DNA from 3 places in the Streptomyces sp. NPDC005791 genome. Region 1 is predicted to be linked to each of the others. Evidence: riboswitches for the same ligand, from Rfam matches in the RefSeq annotation. Region 1 holds a riboswitch; each other region holds the start of a gene.

Region 1 (5,412 bases):
CTCGCCGAGGTCCACGACGTCCCCACCCCTGTTCGGCATGGGCCGATTATGCCGACCGAGATCCGGCCGCGTGTTCGGACTTGGTTACTGCGCACGCCTCTTGGCGAGAAATCGACCCTCGACCGGACCGCCTGCCGCCCGTAGGCGATCGCCCGTGGCTGTCACAGGTACTCCTCGCGGGGGATCTCCTGCCTGATGTACGGGAATGTCACCCACCGGTTCCCCACCGAACGGTGGATACCCAGACGGGGATGACAGAACCGGATGGGGCCGACTACCCACCGAGCTTGGCTGAGAACCGCCGTCATACCGACCAGAGACAAGCACCCTGTTTGCTTGTTCTTGCTCGATTACCCCGCTTAACATGCAGCATTGAACACGCGGGCATCGATATCACCCAGCCCGACCCCACCAGGTGCGCACAGCAACGGAAGCGGAGCGGACATGTCGCATGTCGAGACCGAGACAGCAGACCAGCCGGAGTGCTGGCGCCGTGCGACGGAGGTCGCCGTCGGCCGGAAGGGCGCGCTGCCCGCCGCCGGTGAGCGCGTCGCCGTCGTCGGCTGCGGGACGTCCTTCTACATGGCGCAGGCGTACGCCTCACTCCGTGAGGCCTCCGGCCAGGGCGAGACGGACGCGTACGCGGCCTCGGAGTTCCCGTTCGGGCGGGCGTACGACCGGGTCGTCGCTCTGACGCGTTCGGGTACGACGACCGAGGTGCTCGGTCTGCTGAACCGGCTGCGGGGTGCCACCCGGACGGTCGCCGTGACCGCCGATCCGCACACCCCCGTGATGGCCGCCGCCGACGACGTGGTCGTCCTCGACTTCGCCGACGAACGGTCCGTGGTCCAGACGAGGTTCGCGACCACCGCGCTGACCCTGCTCCGCGCCCACCTCGGGCTGCACACCGAGGACGTCGTACGGGACGCGGAGACCGCCCTGGCGGAGCCGCTGCCCGAAGGGCTCCTGGACTGCACCCAGTTCAGCTTCCTGGGGCGCGGCTGGACGGTCGGGCTCGCCAACGAGGCGGCGCTCAAGATGAAGGAGGCGTCCCTGTCCTGGACCGAGTCGTACCCGGCGATGGAATACCGCCACGGCCCCATCAGCATCGCCACGGCCGGTACCGCGACCTGGATGTTCGGCGCCGCCCCGGACGGGCTACGGGAACAGGTGCAGGCGACCGGGGCACGCTGGGTGGAGAGCGGCCTGGACCCGCTTGCGGACCTGGTCCGGGTCCAACGGCTGGCGATCGCCCGCGCGGCCGCCCGCGGCCTCGATCCCGACCTTCCGCGCCATCTGACCCGCTCCGTGGTCCTCGACACCGCAGCGGGGTCCTGAAACCGTCAGGGCATGCCGCGTACCGGGCCGACGTCCAGCCCGGTAGGCGGCCCTGGCTGCGGACGCGCGTCAGGCCTCTTCGAAGTACGCGTCCAGCGCCTCGTCGAGCTCCGCCGTCCACGTCTTCAGGTCACCGCGGGCGCCGGCCTCGACCTCCGCGTTGAACCACCGGCGGCTCGACAGGTGGACGGTCACGGTGAACCGGCGCCCGAAGCGGCCGGTCCTGACCTCGACCGCGCCGATCTCGGCCCAGTCGAACTCCGCTTCCTGGTCGTCGAGCCTGAAGCGGACGCCCTCGGCGTCCACCCTGATGGACCCGCGCCGGTCGCTGACCTCGAAGACGGGGCCGTCCCCGCCGTCGGGAGCCGCGTCGGCATCCGGGACGGCGTCGGCGTCCGGGACGGCGTCGGCAGCGGCCTCGGACGCTTCCACCGACTCCTCGGCGGCACCCTCGGCGGGCGCGTCCACGGCCTCGTTCTCCGGGCCGCCCTCGGGCTCCGCCTTCTCCGCTTCCGCCTCCGTCCGCGCGGGGGCAGGGGCCGTCAGGCCGGGGATGTACGCCGGGTCTGTCCCCGCGGCGAACTCGGGCTTGGTCTTCGAATCTATGCGCTGCTCCACGGCGGGCAGTATGGACGACGAACCTGTACGAGACCAGTCAGCCGGCTCGGCGCGGCCTGTCGTCGGCGCGTCGGCCGCCGTCACACGGCTGCACGACCTCCCTGTGAACGGCTGACGGGTGGTACGGGTTCCGCCGAACCCGTACCACCCGTCAGTGCTGTCCCTCCGTCACACGCCCGTACGCCGGCGCCTGTGCCCCGGCGAGGACGGTGAGGACTCAGTAGGCCCCGAAGACGTTGTCGATCGAGCCGTACTTGTCCGCGGCGTAGTTGCACGCGGCCGTGATGTTCGCGACCGGGTCGTAGCTGTCCGTCGACGTACCGGGCACGTGGTAGGCCTCGAAGGTCGGGTCGATGACCTGCAGCAGGCCCTTGGACGGGATACCCGCAGCGGCGTTGGAGTCCCAGTTGTTGATGGCCATCGGGTCACCCGCGGACTCGCGGATGATGTTGCGGTGGATGCCGTCGTAGCTGCCGGGGATGCCGTGCTCGGCCATGACGGCCAGCGACTCCTTGATCCAGCCGTCGAGGTCGTCCGTGTACGCGGCCGGTTCGGCGGCGGGAACGGCTTCGGCGGCGGGCGCGCCCTCCGCGGCGACGGTGGTGCTCGTACGCTCCGAGCGGTCGGCGCGGTCAGCGCTCTCCTCGGCACGGTCGGACGAGGCGGAGGTCTTGGTCTCTGCCTTGTCCGCCGACGTGTTGTCGGCCTCGGCGCCGATGGTCAGCTGAAGACCCGGACGAATCAGGTCGGGATTTCCTCCGACGACCTTCTTGTTGTCCTCGTACAGGGCCTTCCAGCCACCACTCACGGAATGTTCGCGGGCGATCTTGGCAAGGGTGTCACCCACGACCACGGAATAGGTGGCGTTCTCCGACTTCTGCGCGGCAATTGCCTTGCCGGACACCGCAGTAGACGTCGCCACCTTTTCGACGGAGGCCGGCTGGGCCGGGGCGGCGAAGGCACCGGTCGCACCGATCACGGGGAGGGCCAGGGCGGCTCCACCCGTGCTCACGGCAATGATGCCGCGGGTCAGCGAACTGGTCCTGAAACGACGGTGCTTACCGTTTTCGGGCATGCTGCATTCCTCTCCGTCGCCTGCGAAGTGAGCTGTCGGGTTCGGGCTGGAGATGCCCGGCCGCACGCGAATGCGACTTCACCCCGAGCCGCTCCGGAAACCGGATCGGCGCTTACCTGGGTCCCCCGCTCCTGCCGTACGAAGAAGTAGTCGGGTCACCGGGCGGCGGCAGGATTCGGCGTTCCGTCCGGAGTGATGGTGACCGTAGGCGAGAAATAGGGAAAGGAACAAGCCTGGCGCAGTGATCACAATTCATTCGCAAGATCAATTCACCGGAATTCATGTAATCCACCCCACATCGCGTCAACCGTTTCCGTTGGCACAGAAGGGAACCGACTCCCGAACCCCCACGTCCGAGGCCCACGAAGTGACCCTGGTCACCGAGTCCGATTCGGGCGATTTGCTCCCGCCCGAAGGGGTCAGGTCGCATGAAATGGCCTTTTATGGATTACGGGATTATTTTCAAAAAGCAGAGCAAATCGGGCATAAGGCTCACGGGAAGGCTGTCTGGCATACCCGGAGCGCCCGCGTGGAACCGATGCAGCCATGACTGACAACCCGTACACCTCGGTCCCCCGGATCACCGTCCTGCCCGTCCAGCCCGGGGATCCGCCCTTCCGCATCGTGGAGATCGACGGCGAGGTGATCGGCAGTGCGACCGCCATGACCGATGTCCTGCTCGCGGCCGCAGCCGCCGGCATTCCGGTCCATGACCTCGACGACCCGGAGGCCGTGCGATGGGTGGGTGGCGGCAAGCTCAGCTGGAAGCCGCGCTGAGCGGCCGTCCGGTCGCGCCGCGGCAGAGAAATGGCCCGCAACAGCCCGTACGGGGCTGCTGCGGGCCGGGGGTCTCGGGTCAGTCCTGGATCAGGATGGCGAGTGCCGGGCAGACGGCAGCGGCCTGCTGGACGTCGTCGGCCCGGTCCGAGGACGGCGTGGGGTCGAGCAGTACGGCGATGCCGTCGTCGTCCTGGTCGAACACATCGCCGGCGGCGACGACGCACTGTCCGGATGCCACGCACTTGTCCTGGTCGAGGATCACCTTCATGAGGACTCCTTGGTCGTCGGTGTCGCTGCGGAGCGGGCGCGGGGGTGAGAAGTCACCAGGCCACGGGCAGTTCGTGGACGCCGTAGACGGACCCGTCGTGCTTGAACGACAAGGCCTCCAGAGGGGCGTCCAGCCGCAGCGTGGGGATGCGCCGGTAGAGGGTGCTGTAGACGACCTGCAGTTCCATGCGCGCCAGCGGCTGGCCGAGACACTGGTGCACTCCGAAACCGAAGGCCACATGGCGCCGGGCGTCGCGCCGTAGGTCGAGCCGGTCGGGGTCGGCGAAGACCTCGGGGTCACGGTTGCCGATGTCGTTGGGCACGATGATCCCCTCGCCCGCCCTGATGACCTCGCCCGCGATCTCGATGTCCTCCAGGGCCACCCGCCGGCGGCCCGTGTGGGTGATGTTGAGGTAGCGCAGCAGCTCCTCGACGGCGCCGGAGACCACCTTGGGGTCCTCGGTGTCCCGCAGGAGGGCGAGCTGGCCGGGATGTTCGAGCAGGGCGAGGGTCCCCAGAGCGATCATGTTCGCCGTGGTCTCGTGTCCGGCGAGCAGCAGAAGGACGCCCATGTCGGCCGCGTCGCGGCGGGACAGTTCCCCTGCCTCGACGCGGGTACCGAGCCCCGACAGGAGGTCGTCCGCGGGCCGGGCGATCTTGTGGCCCACCAGCTCGTCCAGATATCCGAGCAGGTTGCCGTGGGCGGTGGCCCGTTCCTCCGGAGCCGCGCCGCGGCTGATGATGGTGCTGCTGTTCTCCTGGAAGAAGTCGTGGTCGGTGTACGGCACTCCGAGCAGTTCGCAGATGACGAGCGAGGGGACCGGGAGGGCGAACGCCTGGACGAGGTCGGTCCGCGGGGGGCCGGACAGCATGTCGTCGATCAGTCCGTCCACGATCTTCTGGACGGCTGGGCGCATCGCCTCGACCCGCTTGATCGTGAAAGGGGCCGTCACCATCCGCCGTTGGCGGGCGTGTTCGGGGTCGTCCATGAGGATGAAGCTGAAGCCGGCCCCCTTCACCGGCGCCGAACTGGGGTAGCCGGGCCGGCCGATGTCGGCACTGACCCTCGGGTCGGCGAGGAGGGCGCGCTGGTCGGCGTGACGAGTCACCAGCCAGGGGGTGGTCCCGTCCCACAGACTGACTTTCCTGAGCGACCCCTGTTCCTGCTCGGCCTTCAGGGCGGGCGGAGGGTCGAACGGGCAGCCCGCTGCCCGGGCCATCGGGAATTGCGGAGCCGAGGGCGCGGGCGTCTCTTCGGTGCGTACGGTGCTGGTCAACGCATCCTCACTTCGTCGTGCGGTGGGGGGTGACGTGCCGTCGGCCGCTGTCACGGG
Region 2 (5,412 bases), on a different contig from region 1:
GGAACTGACGGACCGCCTCATCGACGACTTCGTCGAGAAGGGGAACGCGGACCTCATCCATGACTTCGCCTTCCCGCTCCCCATCTACGCCATCTGCGATCTGCTGGGAGTGCCGCGCGAGGACCAGGACGACTTCCGAGACTGGGCGGGCATGATGATCCGGCACGGCGGTGGGCCGCGGGGCGGGGTGGCCAGGTCGGTCAAGAAGATGCGCGGCTACCTCGCCGAACTCATCCACCGCAAGAGGGAGAATCCCGGCGACGACCTGATCTCCGGGCTGATCCGGGCGAGCGACCACGGCGAGCACCTCAGCGAGAACGAGGCCGCTGCCATGGCCTTCATCCTCCTGTTCGCGGGTTTCGAGACGACCGTGAACCTCATCGGCAACGGCACCTACGCCCTGTTGCGCAATCCGTCCCAGCGTGCGCGCCTGGAGCGTTCACTGGCCGCGGGGGAGACGGAACTGCTCGACACGGGTCTCGAGGAGCTGCTGCGCTACGACGGGCCGGTGGAGCTCGCGACGTGGCGGTACGCCACCGAATCCGTGACGCTGGGGGGCCAGGACATCGCGGCAGGAGACCCCGTTCTCGTGGTGCTGGCCGCCGCCGACCGGGACCCGGAGCGATTCCAGGATGCGGACACCCTGGACCTTGCACGGAGTGACAATCAGCACCTCGGATACGGACACGGCATCCACTACTGCCTGGGGGCGCCGCTGGCACGGCTGGAGGGGCGGGTGGCGCTGGCAACTCTGCTGCGACGCCTCCCCGACCTGCGGCTTGCTGCGGAACCTGCCGATTTGCGCTGGCGCGGAGGGCTCATCATGCGGGGACTGCGCACGCTTCCCGTCGAGTTCGGTCCAGGGCATCCGGCCGAAAGAGGTGACAGCCTGTCAACTCCGTGACTTTCACGTGATCTCCGCTGCATCGACTTGTGACACACGTTCGAGTGGGGCTAGGTTCACCGTTCGACTCACCCGTCACATGTCAGTCACACGGAAGGCAATCCCATGGGCTCCGCGACCGGCAGACACCGTCGCCCCCGCCAGGCACCCGCCATCGTCGTCGCCGCCGGCGTCACGGGATCGGCCATCGCCATCCCGCTGCTCGGCGCCGGCAGCGCACAAGCCGCAGACGCGTCGACCTGGGACCGGGTCGCCGAGTGCGAGAGCGGCGGCATGTGGAGTGCCGACCTCGGCAACGGCTACTACGGCGGCCTGCAGCTCTCGCAGGACACGTGGTCGGACTACGACGGCACGGACTACGCGCCCCGTCCCGACCTCGCGAGCCGCTCGCAGCAGATAGCTGTCGCGGAGAAGGTGCTGGACGACAAGGGCCCCCAGGCGTGGGCCAGCTGCTCGGTGATCTCCGGGCTCGCCCTGGACGAGGGGCTGCCCGGTGTCGACCCGGGCGACGAGCCGTCCGCCGAGCCCTCGGACACCGTGACCCCGTCCGGGACCCCCTCGCCCGAGGCGTCGGACCCGGCGGACGAGAAGGCGGACACGGACGAGGACTCGACCGGCACCGAGGACGCCCGGAACGCCGACGGCTCCGACGACGCGACGGACGACTCCGAGGGCGGCGTGGACGACAGCACGGCCGGCGGCACGGCGGGCCGGGACGACGTGGCCGGCACCTCGCCGTCCGCCGGCCCGTCCCCCGAGACGCCCGGTGCGTCGAAGGGTGACGGAACGACGGGTGGGAAGCACCGCGGAGTCCCGGCCCCCGAGGCGAGCGCCGAAGCCGGTTCGGGCGACGGGCGGGACGCCGGACGGCACGCCTCGCGTGGCGACTCCGGGGCGCGTCAGGGCGTCGAAGGGACCACGTACACCGTCCGCGAGGGCGACAACCTCTGGGCGATCGCCGACGAGCAGGAGCTCTCCGGCGGCTGGTCCGCGCTCTACGAGGCGAACAAGGACGAGCTGGGCTCCGACCCGGACCTGATCCTTCCCGGCCAGAACCTGGACCTCGGTCTCACCGGGGCGGGCGCACAAAGCGAACCGGCGGAGACCACCGCCACCGACTGAGCAGAAGCGCGAAAATGCTCCCGAAACAGGGGCAGTTCAGAGGCCTATGTCCACTTATGCGTAAGTGAGACATGGGTCTCTTTGCTTCAACTGGCGCGTCCCGTCCGTCCGATCCGTCCATATTGGCTCCGACCTGCGAAAACGACGCGACCTGCCGGGCCGGTACGTGCTGATTGGTCGTTATGTCCATCTTTGAATGTGGGGGTTGCGTGTGTCTACGGTCGGAGCCGCTCGCACCGCGGGCACCTTCGACCGTCACGCCGAATCCTGCCGTCGGCCGAAGGGGACCGACGCGTAAAGCGCCGTAGGCAGGAGCGGGGGACCCAGGTAGGCGCCGGACCCGGCCGTCGGAAGACGGGCGGGCGCGGCTAGGGGTGAAGTCGTCCGCGGGAGCGGGTGACCGGGCAACTCACAGGCCCGAACCCGACAGCTCACCTCGTAGGCGTCGGTGAGGAGAACCATGCTGCTTTCCAGCAAGGGCAAGCACCGTCGCCCGTCCAAGGCCGTCCGCATCGCGACCCTGGCCGGTGTCACCGGTGCCGCCGTCGCCGTACCGCTCATGGGTGCGACCGGCGCCTCTGCCGCCTCCGTCGACACCTGGGACGCCGTCGCCCAGTGCGAGTCCGGTGGCAACTGGTCCATCAACACCGGCAACGGCTACTACGGTGGCCTGCAGTTCTCGCAGTCCAGCTGGGCAGCGGCCGGCGGCACCCAGTACGCCGCCCGCGCCGACCTGGCCACCAAGGGTCAGCAGATAGCCGCCGCCGAGAAGCTCCTCGACCTGCAGGGCCCGGGTGCCTGGGCCTGCGCCGGTGCCGGCGGTCTGACGAACGACGGTGTCGACCCGGGTGTCGACACCGGCTCCGAGAAGAACGGCGACACGGCCCCTCAGGCCGCGCCGGAGCGCAAGGCCGAGCAGCCGACCACGCGCAGCGAGAAGCGTGAGGCCCCCGCGAAGACCGTCACCACCCCGACCGGCCAGAAGGTCGAGAAGGGCGACGGCGAGTACGAGGTGAAGGCCGGCGACACCCTCGGCAAGATCGCCGACGCGAAGAAGGTCAAGGGCGGCTGGGAGAAGCTCTTCGAGCTGAACGACGACATCGTCGACGACGCCGACCTGATCTTCCCGGGTCAGCAGCTCCACCTGAAGTAACCGTCAGGAGCCCGGGGCCCCCTCCTGCCCCGGAGGCCCGGCCCGGCGCGCCGCCCCCGCGTGCCGGGCCGGCGCCGTTTCCGGCCCCCGTCACGGGTGCGGACACGGCTCCGGCCGGAGGTCCGACGTGAGGGGGAGCGTTCAGTTCTTGTGGTTACTTACCAGTAGAATTTCGGGGCTTTGCCCGTAATGCAGGTCCTTGGGTCCTTTTTCGTCCCAGGGGACGGGCGGACGGCCGACGGAGCGGGCCGAGCCGGTTAGGCTCGTGGCGCAAGGCCACAGTAACCCTGCACAACCAGTGTCAGATCCCAGAAGGAGATGCCTCGTGCCGTCCATCGACGTCGTCGTAGCCAGGGAAATCCTCGACTCCCGGGGGAACCCCACGGTCGAGGTCGAGGTCGGCCTCGACGACGGCAGCACGGGACGTGCTGCTGTTCCCTCCGGAGCCTCCACCGGAGCGTTCGAGGCCATCGAGCTTCGCGACGGTGACCCCAACCGTTACCAGGGCAAGGGCGTCGAGAAGGCCGTCCTCGCCGTGATCGAGCAGATCGGCCCGGAGCTCGTCGGTTACGACGCCACCGAGCAGCGCCTCATCGACCAGGCGATGTTCGACCTGGACGCGACCGAGAACAAGGGCTCGCTCGGCGCCAACGCCATCCTCGGTGTCTCGCTGGCCGTGGCGCACGCCGCGTCAGAGGCCTCCGACCTCCCGCTGTTCCGCTACCTCGGCGGCCCGAACGCGCACCTGCTGCCCGTGCCGATGATGAACATCCTGAACGGCGGCTCGCACGCCGACTCCAACGTGGACATCCAGGAGTTCATGATCGCGCCGATCGGCGCCGAGTCCTTCTCCGAAGCCCTTCGCTGGGGCGCGGAGATCTACCACACGCTGAAGAAGGTCCTGAAGACCAAGGGCCTGTCCACCGGTCTCGGTGACGAGGGCGGCTTCGCCCCGAACCTCGAGTCCAACCGTGCCGCCCTCGACCTCATCATCGAGGCCGTCAAGGAGGCCGGCTACGTCCCGGGCCGTGACATCGCGCTCGCGCTCGACGTCGCCGCGTCCGAGTTCTACAAGGACGGCGTCTACGAGTTCGAGGGCAAGTCCCGCTCGGCCGCCGAGATGACCGAGTACTACGAGGAGCTCGTCTCCGCGTACCCGCTGGTCTCCATCGAGGACCCGCTGTACGAGGACGACTGGGCGGGCTGGAAGGTCATCACCGACAAGCTCGGCTCCAAGGTGCAGATCGTCGGTGACGACCTGTTCGTCACCAACCCCGAGCGCCTCGCCCGTGGCATCGAGGAGGGCTCGGCCAACGCCCTGCTCGTCAAGGTCAACCAGATCGGTTCGCTGACCGAGACGCTGGACGCCGTCGAGCTGGCCCAGCGCAACGGGTTCAAGTGCATGATGTCCCACCGCTCCGGTGAGACCGAGGACGTCACCATCGCCGACCTCGCCGTCGCCGTGAACTGTGGTCAGATCAAGACCGGCGCCCCGGCGCGCTCGGACCGTGTCGCCAAGTACAACCAGCTGCTGCGCATCGAGGAGATCCTCGACGACGCCGCGGTGTACGCCGGCCGTTCGGCGTTCCCGCGGTTCCGCTTCGAGGGCTGACAGCCCGCGTCCGGAGCACCAGCCTCCGTCCGTCCCCGCATCCGGTCCCGTACCGTGTGCGGGGACGGACGTGCGTAACGGGGAGGCGTGAGACATGGCCGGGAAGGACCGCGACCGGTTCTCCACCGCTACCAGGCTGCGACTGCTCGGTGAGCAGACGGCGGCCCGTGTCTACCGGTCCCAGAGCCGCCGGCAGGCCCGTCGCTCCCGGCTCACCGGCCGGGCCGCGTTCCTCGCGCTGATCGTCTGCTCCCTGGTGGTGGCCCTCGCGTATCCGATGCGCCAGTACATCTCCCAGCGTGACCAGATCGCGGAGCAGGAGAGGCTGTCGCAGGAGACCCGCGAACGGACCGAGGAGCTGCGCGACGAGAAGGCGCGGCTCAAGGACGACGCGTACATCCGCCGTCTCGCGCGCCAGCACCTCCACTACGTGCTGCCCGGGGAGACCGGTTATACGGTGGTCGACCCGGACGCGGCCGAGGTGCGGCGGGGAGAGCCGGGGGCGACGGGGCGGCCGTGGCACTCGAACCTCTGGGACGGCGTCGACAGCGCGGACCGCGAATGAGCACCGGCCGTCCCCCGTGTACGTACCGATTCATACAGTCCGACCGATGACATTCA
Region 3 (5,412 bases), 170 kb from region 1:
GCCGTGTTCGCCGCAGTCGGCGACGACCTCGGGCACCCGGCCGGCGGGGACGGCGACGACCGCGAGGTCGACCTGCTCGCCGATCTCGCCCACGGAGCGGTGCGCGGGCACCCCGTCGACCGTGCCGGGTCCGGCGGCGAAGGACGCGTTCACCGCGTACGTACGTCCGGTGAAGCCCGAGCCGAGGAGATTGCGCAGCACCGTCCGCCCGACACCGCCGGGCTCGCGGCCGACGCCGATCACCGCGACGGACCCGGGAGCCAGCAGGCGCTGGACGGAGCGCGCTTCGGCCCGCTGCTCACGTCCGCGCTGGACGGCGAGTGACTCGGCCGTGGGTTCCAGATCGAGGGTGAGGTGGACGGAGCCGTCCTCGAAGCTGCGCTGCTGGGTGAAGCCGGCGTCCCGGAACACCTTGATCATCTTGTTGTTGGCGGGCAGCACCTCGGCGGCGAAGCGGCGGATGCCCCGTTCCCTCGCCACCGCCGCGATGTGTTCGAGAAGGGCCGACGCCACACCACGGCCCTGGTGGGCGTCCTGGACGAGGAAGGCGACCTCGGCCTCGTCCGCGGGGGCCGAGGCGGGTCTGCCCTGCTCGTTGATCCGGTCGAAGCGGACGGTGGCGATGAACTCGCCGCCGATCGTGACGGCCAGCCCCACCCGGTCGACGTAGTCGTGATGGGTGAAGCGGTGCACGTCCCGGGCGGAGAGACGCGGATACGGGGCGAAGAAGCGGTAGTACTTCGATTCGTCGGACACCTGCTCGTAGAAGCTGACCAGCCGCTCGGCATCGTCCGTGGTGATGGGCCGGATGCGCGCGGTGCCACCGTCGCGGAGCACCACGTCCGCCTCCCAGTGGTCGGGGTACGCGTGATGCGGACTCTGCTCCGGAGTGGGCTCCATGGGCAAAGCCTACGGCGAGAGGGCCACGGTGCACCGGTCGCGTCGGGGGAGCGGCACGGGCACGCTGAGGGGGCCGGTGGGCGGGAACGGCCTGGTGGCGACGCCTGGCAGAGCAGTGCGCACTGCATGAGAGACTGGTCTAGACAACCCATTGTTACGTGAAGGGCAGAACCATGGCTGAGCGCCGCGTCAACGTCGGTTGGGCCGAGGGCCTGCACGCCCGCCCCGCTTCCATCTTCGTCCGTGCCGCCACGGCCTCCGGCGTCCCCGTGACGATCGCCAAGGCGGACGGCGACCCGGTGAACGCCGCCTCCATGCTCGCGGTGCTCGGCCTGGGCGCCCAGGGTGGCGAGGAGATCGTGCTCGCGTCCGAGGCGGACGACGCCGAAGCCGCCCTGGACCGCCTGGCGAAGCTGGTCACCGAGGGGCTCGAGGAGCTTCCGGAGACCGTCTGATCCCGGCCGTCTCGAACCGGCAGCATTTCTGCGGAAAGCCGCGGCACCCCCACCCGGGAGCCGCGGCTTTTCGCATTCCGTGAACAATCCAGGGGCGAGCCCCGAAAAGCCGGATCAGGGCAGCAAAAAGGCAGCCCTCCGATCATTACCCTCTTTGTATACGGCGCAATTGTTAATGGCGGGCTCCCGCGATGTTTACGGGGTGTTGCGAAGTTCTCACCCGGGCCGCGCCCGCCGTGCTCCCGGACACGTACGGGCGCCGCAGCCGGTGGGCCGCGGTGGCCCGCTCGGCGTGCTGGGCGGCGAGCAGCCTGGCCCGCTCCGTGTCCCGGCGCGCCACGGCGTCGACGAGAGCGCCGTGCTCGGCCCAGGAGTCCGCGGGGCGGGCCGGCTGCTCGACGGCGTACATCCAGGCGATCTTGTGCCGGAGCTGGGTGAGCAGCGCGATCAGCGCGGGGCTGCCCGATGCCTGCGCCAGCGTCTCGTGGAACCAGCCGCCCAGGGAGCGCAGATCCTCTCCCTCGGCCCTGCGCACCCGTTCCTGCCCCAGCCTGACCAGGCCGCGGAGCACCTTGAGGTGCGCCTCGGTGCGACGTTGCGCCGCGCGGGCGGCTCCGAGGGGTTCCAGGAGCATCCTGATCTCCAGAAGATCTGCGGCCTCCTGCTCCGTGGGTTCGGCGACACAGGCACCGGCGTGCCGACGGGTGACGACGAACCCCTCGGACTCCAGGGTGCGCAGCGCCTCGCGTACGGGGACGCGGGAGACGCCGTAGCGGCGCGCGAGCACTTCTTCGGTGAGGCGGCTGCCGCGTTCGAAGACACCGGAGACGATGTCGTCACGGATTGCCGTGCATACCGAATGCGCTGGGATGCGCATGTCCGAACCTCCGCCTTAATCCCCGCGGAACGCGGCCGATCGACGCCTGTTCGGTGACTCTATTGCAACCGGCGGGAATTTCCGATGGCGGGGTGGAATCCATGGATATCTTTTGGCCAGGGAACACTTCCGCAGGGCTTCTGCGGACCTTGTCCGGGCACATGACGAAGGGCCCCGGCGGATGCCGGGGCCCTTCGTCGGAGCGCTGTCGCGCGGCGTGGGGTCAGACCTGGACGCCATGGGCGCGGAGGTAGGCGACGGGGTCCATGTCCGAGCCGTACTCGGGGGTGGTGCGGGCCTCGAAGTGCAGGTGCGGCCCGGTGGAGTTGCCGGTCGAGCCGGAGATGCCGATCTGCTCACCCGAACCGACGCTCTGGCCGACGGACACACCGATCGAGGAGAGGTGGCCGTACTGGGTGTACGTGCCGTCGTTCATGCGGAGCACGATGTTGTTGCCGTACGCGCCACCCCAGCCCGCCTCGACGACCGTACCGGCGCCGACGGCGACCACGGAGGTGCCGGACGCCGCCTGGAAGTCCACACCGGAGTGGCTGCCGGAGGACCAGAGCGCGCCACCGGACTTGTAGCCGGTGGTCACGTGCGAGCCCGCGACCGGGAGATGGAAGGAGTTCAGACGGGCACGCTCGGCGGCCCGTGCGGCACGCGCCTCGGCCTCGCGCGCCTCCGCGGCGCGGGCCTCGGCCTTGCGCTTCGCCTCAGCCTTCGCCTTGGCCTTCGCCTTGGCCTTCGCCTCCGCTTCGGCCTTGACCTCGGCGGCTATGTCGGCCTGGTGCTGCTGGGCCTTCGCCTGGGCACCGATCTGGGCGGCGAGGGTGGTGTCGAGGGCGACGGTCTGGGTCAGACCGGTGGCGGTGACGGCCTCGGAGTCCGCGGCGAGAGCCGGGGAGGCGGTGGTACCGATGACTCCGGCTGTGGCCAGGGCCGCGATACCGGCGACCTCGGCGCTCTTGCGCGTCAGGCGGCTCGGGGCACGGTGCTTCCCGGTGGCACGGATGAACGCCATGGAGGGGCTGGTCCTTTCCTTCCTTCTCGCCTACCGGGTTAGCTGACGGGTTCGGAGCAGGAAGGTCTCCTACGGGCCCCTGAGCCTCCGACGAGGCACAGGAATCCGATTCACCCCAGGGACTTATGTGGGTCCCCGGCTCCCCAGGCTCGCGCCTGACGGGGACTCGGCGATGGCTGTCCGGCGCCGCGGACGCGGCAGTCGTCTGGCGGACAGCCGAGCCGACGCTAGAGCGGTCCACTTTCCCCCGCCAAACGGAAAGGGCCTTTTGTCGCACATCCCACAGGTCGAACGCGGAGCATTCCCACGAAACGGACAAATGGCAAAACCCCGGCGAGTTCATACTCGCCGGGGTCCGTCATGTCCCGTTCCGTCAGCTGGTGACGACCGAGACCTCGCCGATACCGAGCGCCTTCACGGGCTCCGCGATCTGTGCGGCGTCCCCGACCAGAACCGTGACCAGCCGGTCGACCGGGAACGCGTTGACCACGGCGGCAGTCGCCTCGACCGTGCCGGTCGAGGCCAGGCGGGCGTACAGCTCGGCCTGGTAGTCGTCCGGAAGGTGCTGCTCCACCTGGTCGGCGAGAGTGCCCGCCACGGAGGCCGCGGTCTCGTACTTCAGCGGGGCCACACCCACGAGATTCTGCACGGCGGTCTCGCGCTCGGCATCGGTGAGCCCCTCGGCCGCCAGGGTGCGCAGAACCTTCCACAGGTCGTCGAGCGCCGGACCGGTGGATTCCGTGTCGACGGATCCGCTGATGGCGAGCATCGCGGCGCCGGTCGCCCCGGAGGCGGAACCGGGCGCCGTCGAACGCAGCACCTGCCCGAAGGCCCGGACGCCGTAGGTGTAGCCCTTCTCCTCGCGCAGCACGCGGTCCAGCCGCGAGGTGAGGGTGCCGCCCAGGCAGTACGTGCCGAGGACCTGGGCGGGCCACACGCTGTCGTGCCGGTCCGCTCCGATCCGGCCGATCAGCAGCTGGGTCTGCACGGCTCCCGGGCGGTCCACGATGACCACACGGCCGGTGTCGTCCGCGGTGATCGGGGGCACCGGCCGGGCTTGGCCGGCGTTGCCCGACCAGTCCCCGACGGTGTCGGACAGCAACGCGTCGAGGTCCACCTCGGTGAGGTCACCGACGACTACGGCCGTCGCGGTGGAGGGGCGGACATGGGCGTCGTAGAAGGCGCGTACGGCGGCGGCATCGATCCGCCGGACCGTCTCCTCGGTGCCCTGGCGCGGACGCGACATCCGCGCCGTGGCGGGGAAGAGCTCCTTGGAGAGCTGCTTGGCGGCCCGCCGTGCCGGGTTGGCCTGCTCGTGCGGGATCTCGTCGAGGCGGTTGACCACCAGACGCTCGATCTCGCTCTCCGCGAAGGCCGGGGCCCTCAGGGCCTCGGCGACCAGGCCGAGGGCCTTGGCCAGCCGGGAGACCGGGACCTCCAGGGAGACACGGAGACCCGGGTGGTCCGCGTGTGCGTCCAGCGTGGCGCCGCACCGCTCCAGCTCGGCGGCGAATTCCTCCGCCGAACGCTTGTCCGTGCCCTCGGACAGGGCGCGCGCCATGATCGTGGCCACACCGTCCAGGCCCTCGGGTTCGGCGTCCAGCGGGGCGTCGAGGAAGATCTCCACGGCGACGACCTGCTGGCCGGGGCGGTGGCAGCGCAGCACGGTCAGCCCGTTGGGCAGGGCGCCGCGTTCGGGCGCGGGAAAGGCCCAGGGCCTGGCCTCGCCGGCGGTCGGCTGCGGGTGGTACTCCATCGTCACTCCAGTCACGGCGGCGTCGGTCACTTGTCGGCCCCCTCGTGCGCTTCGGCACCGTCCGTCTCGTCGGCCGGTTCGACCGGTTCGTAGACCAGGACCGCACGGTTGTCGGGGCGCAGGTGCGCCCGGGCGGCGGCCTTGACCTCGTCGGCCGTCACGTCGAGCACCCGGCCCACCGCGGTCAGGGCGAGCTGCGGGTCACCGAACAGGACGGCGTACCGGCACAGTTCGTCGGCACGGCCGGCGACCGTGCCGAGCCGGTCCAGCCACTCGCGCTCCAACTGCGCCTGGGCGCGTTCCATTTCCTCCGGCGTGGGGCCTTCCTCGGCGAACCGGGCCAGCTCCTCGTCGACGGCCTCCTCGATCAACGGCACCTCGACGCCACCGGACGTCTTGA

What was found. A riboswitch is a leader RNA that binds a small molecule or an ion and turns the genes downstream of it on or off. The one in region 1 is predicted to bind cyclic di-AMP.
Positions count from the first base shown of each region.
Region 2: linked by a shared signal. The riboswitch ahead of ACFYSH_RS15800 (transglycosylase family protein) and the one ahead of ACFYSH_RS18085 (transglycosylase SLT domain-containing protein) in region 1 are both predicted to bind cyclic di-AMP.
Region 3: linked by a shared signal. The riboswitch ahead of ACFYSH_RS17525 (M23 family metallopeptidase) and the one ahead of ACFYSH_RS18085 (transglycosylase SLT domain-containing protein) in region 1 are both predicted to bind cyclic di-AMP.

Region 1 covers NZ_JBIAIP010000008.1:268,103-273,514, reverse strand. The annotation lists gene ACFYSH_RS18095 (SIS domain-containing protein) at 445-1,338, shown strand; gene ACFYSH_RS18090 (hypothetical protein) at 1,408-1,956, opposite strand; gene ACFYSH_RS18085 (transglycosylase SLT domain-containing protein) at 2,174-3,031, opposite strand; cyclic di-AMP (ydaO/yuaA leader) riboswitch at 3,036-3,222, opposite strand; gene ACFYSH_RS18080 (hypothetical protein) at 3,578-3,808, shown strand; gene ACFYSH_RS18075 (ferredoxin) at 3,888-4,079, opposite strand; gene ACFYSH_RS18070 (cytochrome P450) at 4,132-5,355, opposite strand; gene ACFYSH_RS18065 (NAD(P)/FAD-dependent oxidoreductase) at 5,406-5,412, opposite strand, start outside.
Region 2 covers NZ_JBIAIP010000007.1:95,613-101,024, reverse strand. The annotation lists gene ACFYSH_RS15810 (cytochrome P450) at 1-904, shown strand, start outside; gene ACFYSH_RS15805 (transglycosylase family protein) at 1,010-2,026, shown strand; cyclic di-AMP (ydaO/yuaA leader) riboswitch at 2,317-2,486, shown strand; gene ACFYSH_RS15800 (transglycosylase family protein) at 2,487-3,179, shown strand; gene eno (phosphopyruvate hydratase) at 3,505-4,791, shown strand; gene ACFYSH_RS15790 (septum formation initiator family protein) at 4,886-5,356, shown strand.
Region 3 covers NZ_JBIAIP010000008.1:99,807-105,218, reverse strand. The annotation lists gene ACFYSH_RS17540 (GNAT family N-acetyltransferase) at 1-900, opposite strand, end outside; gene ACFYSH_RS17535 (HPr family phosphocarrier protein) at 1,074-1,355, shown strand; gene ACFYSH_RS17530 (GntR family transcriptional regulator) at 1,528-2,232, opposite strand; gene ACFYSH_RS17525 (M23 family metallopeptidase) at 2,456-3,256, opposite strand; cyclic di-AMP (ydaO/yuaA leader) riboswitch at 3,269-3,438, opposite strand; gene ACFYSH_RS17520 (pitrilysin family protein) at 3,630-5,012, opposite strand; gene ACFYSH_RS17515 (pitrilysin family protein) at 5,039-5,412, opposite strand, start outside.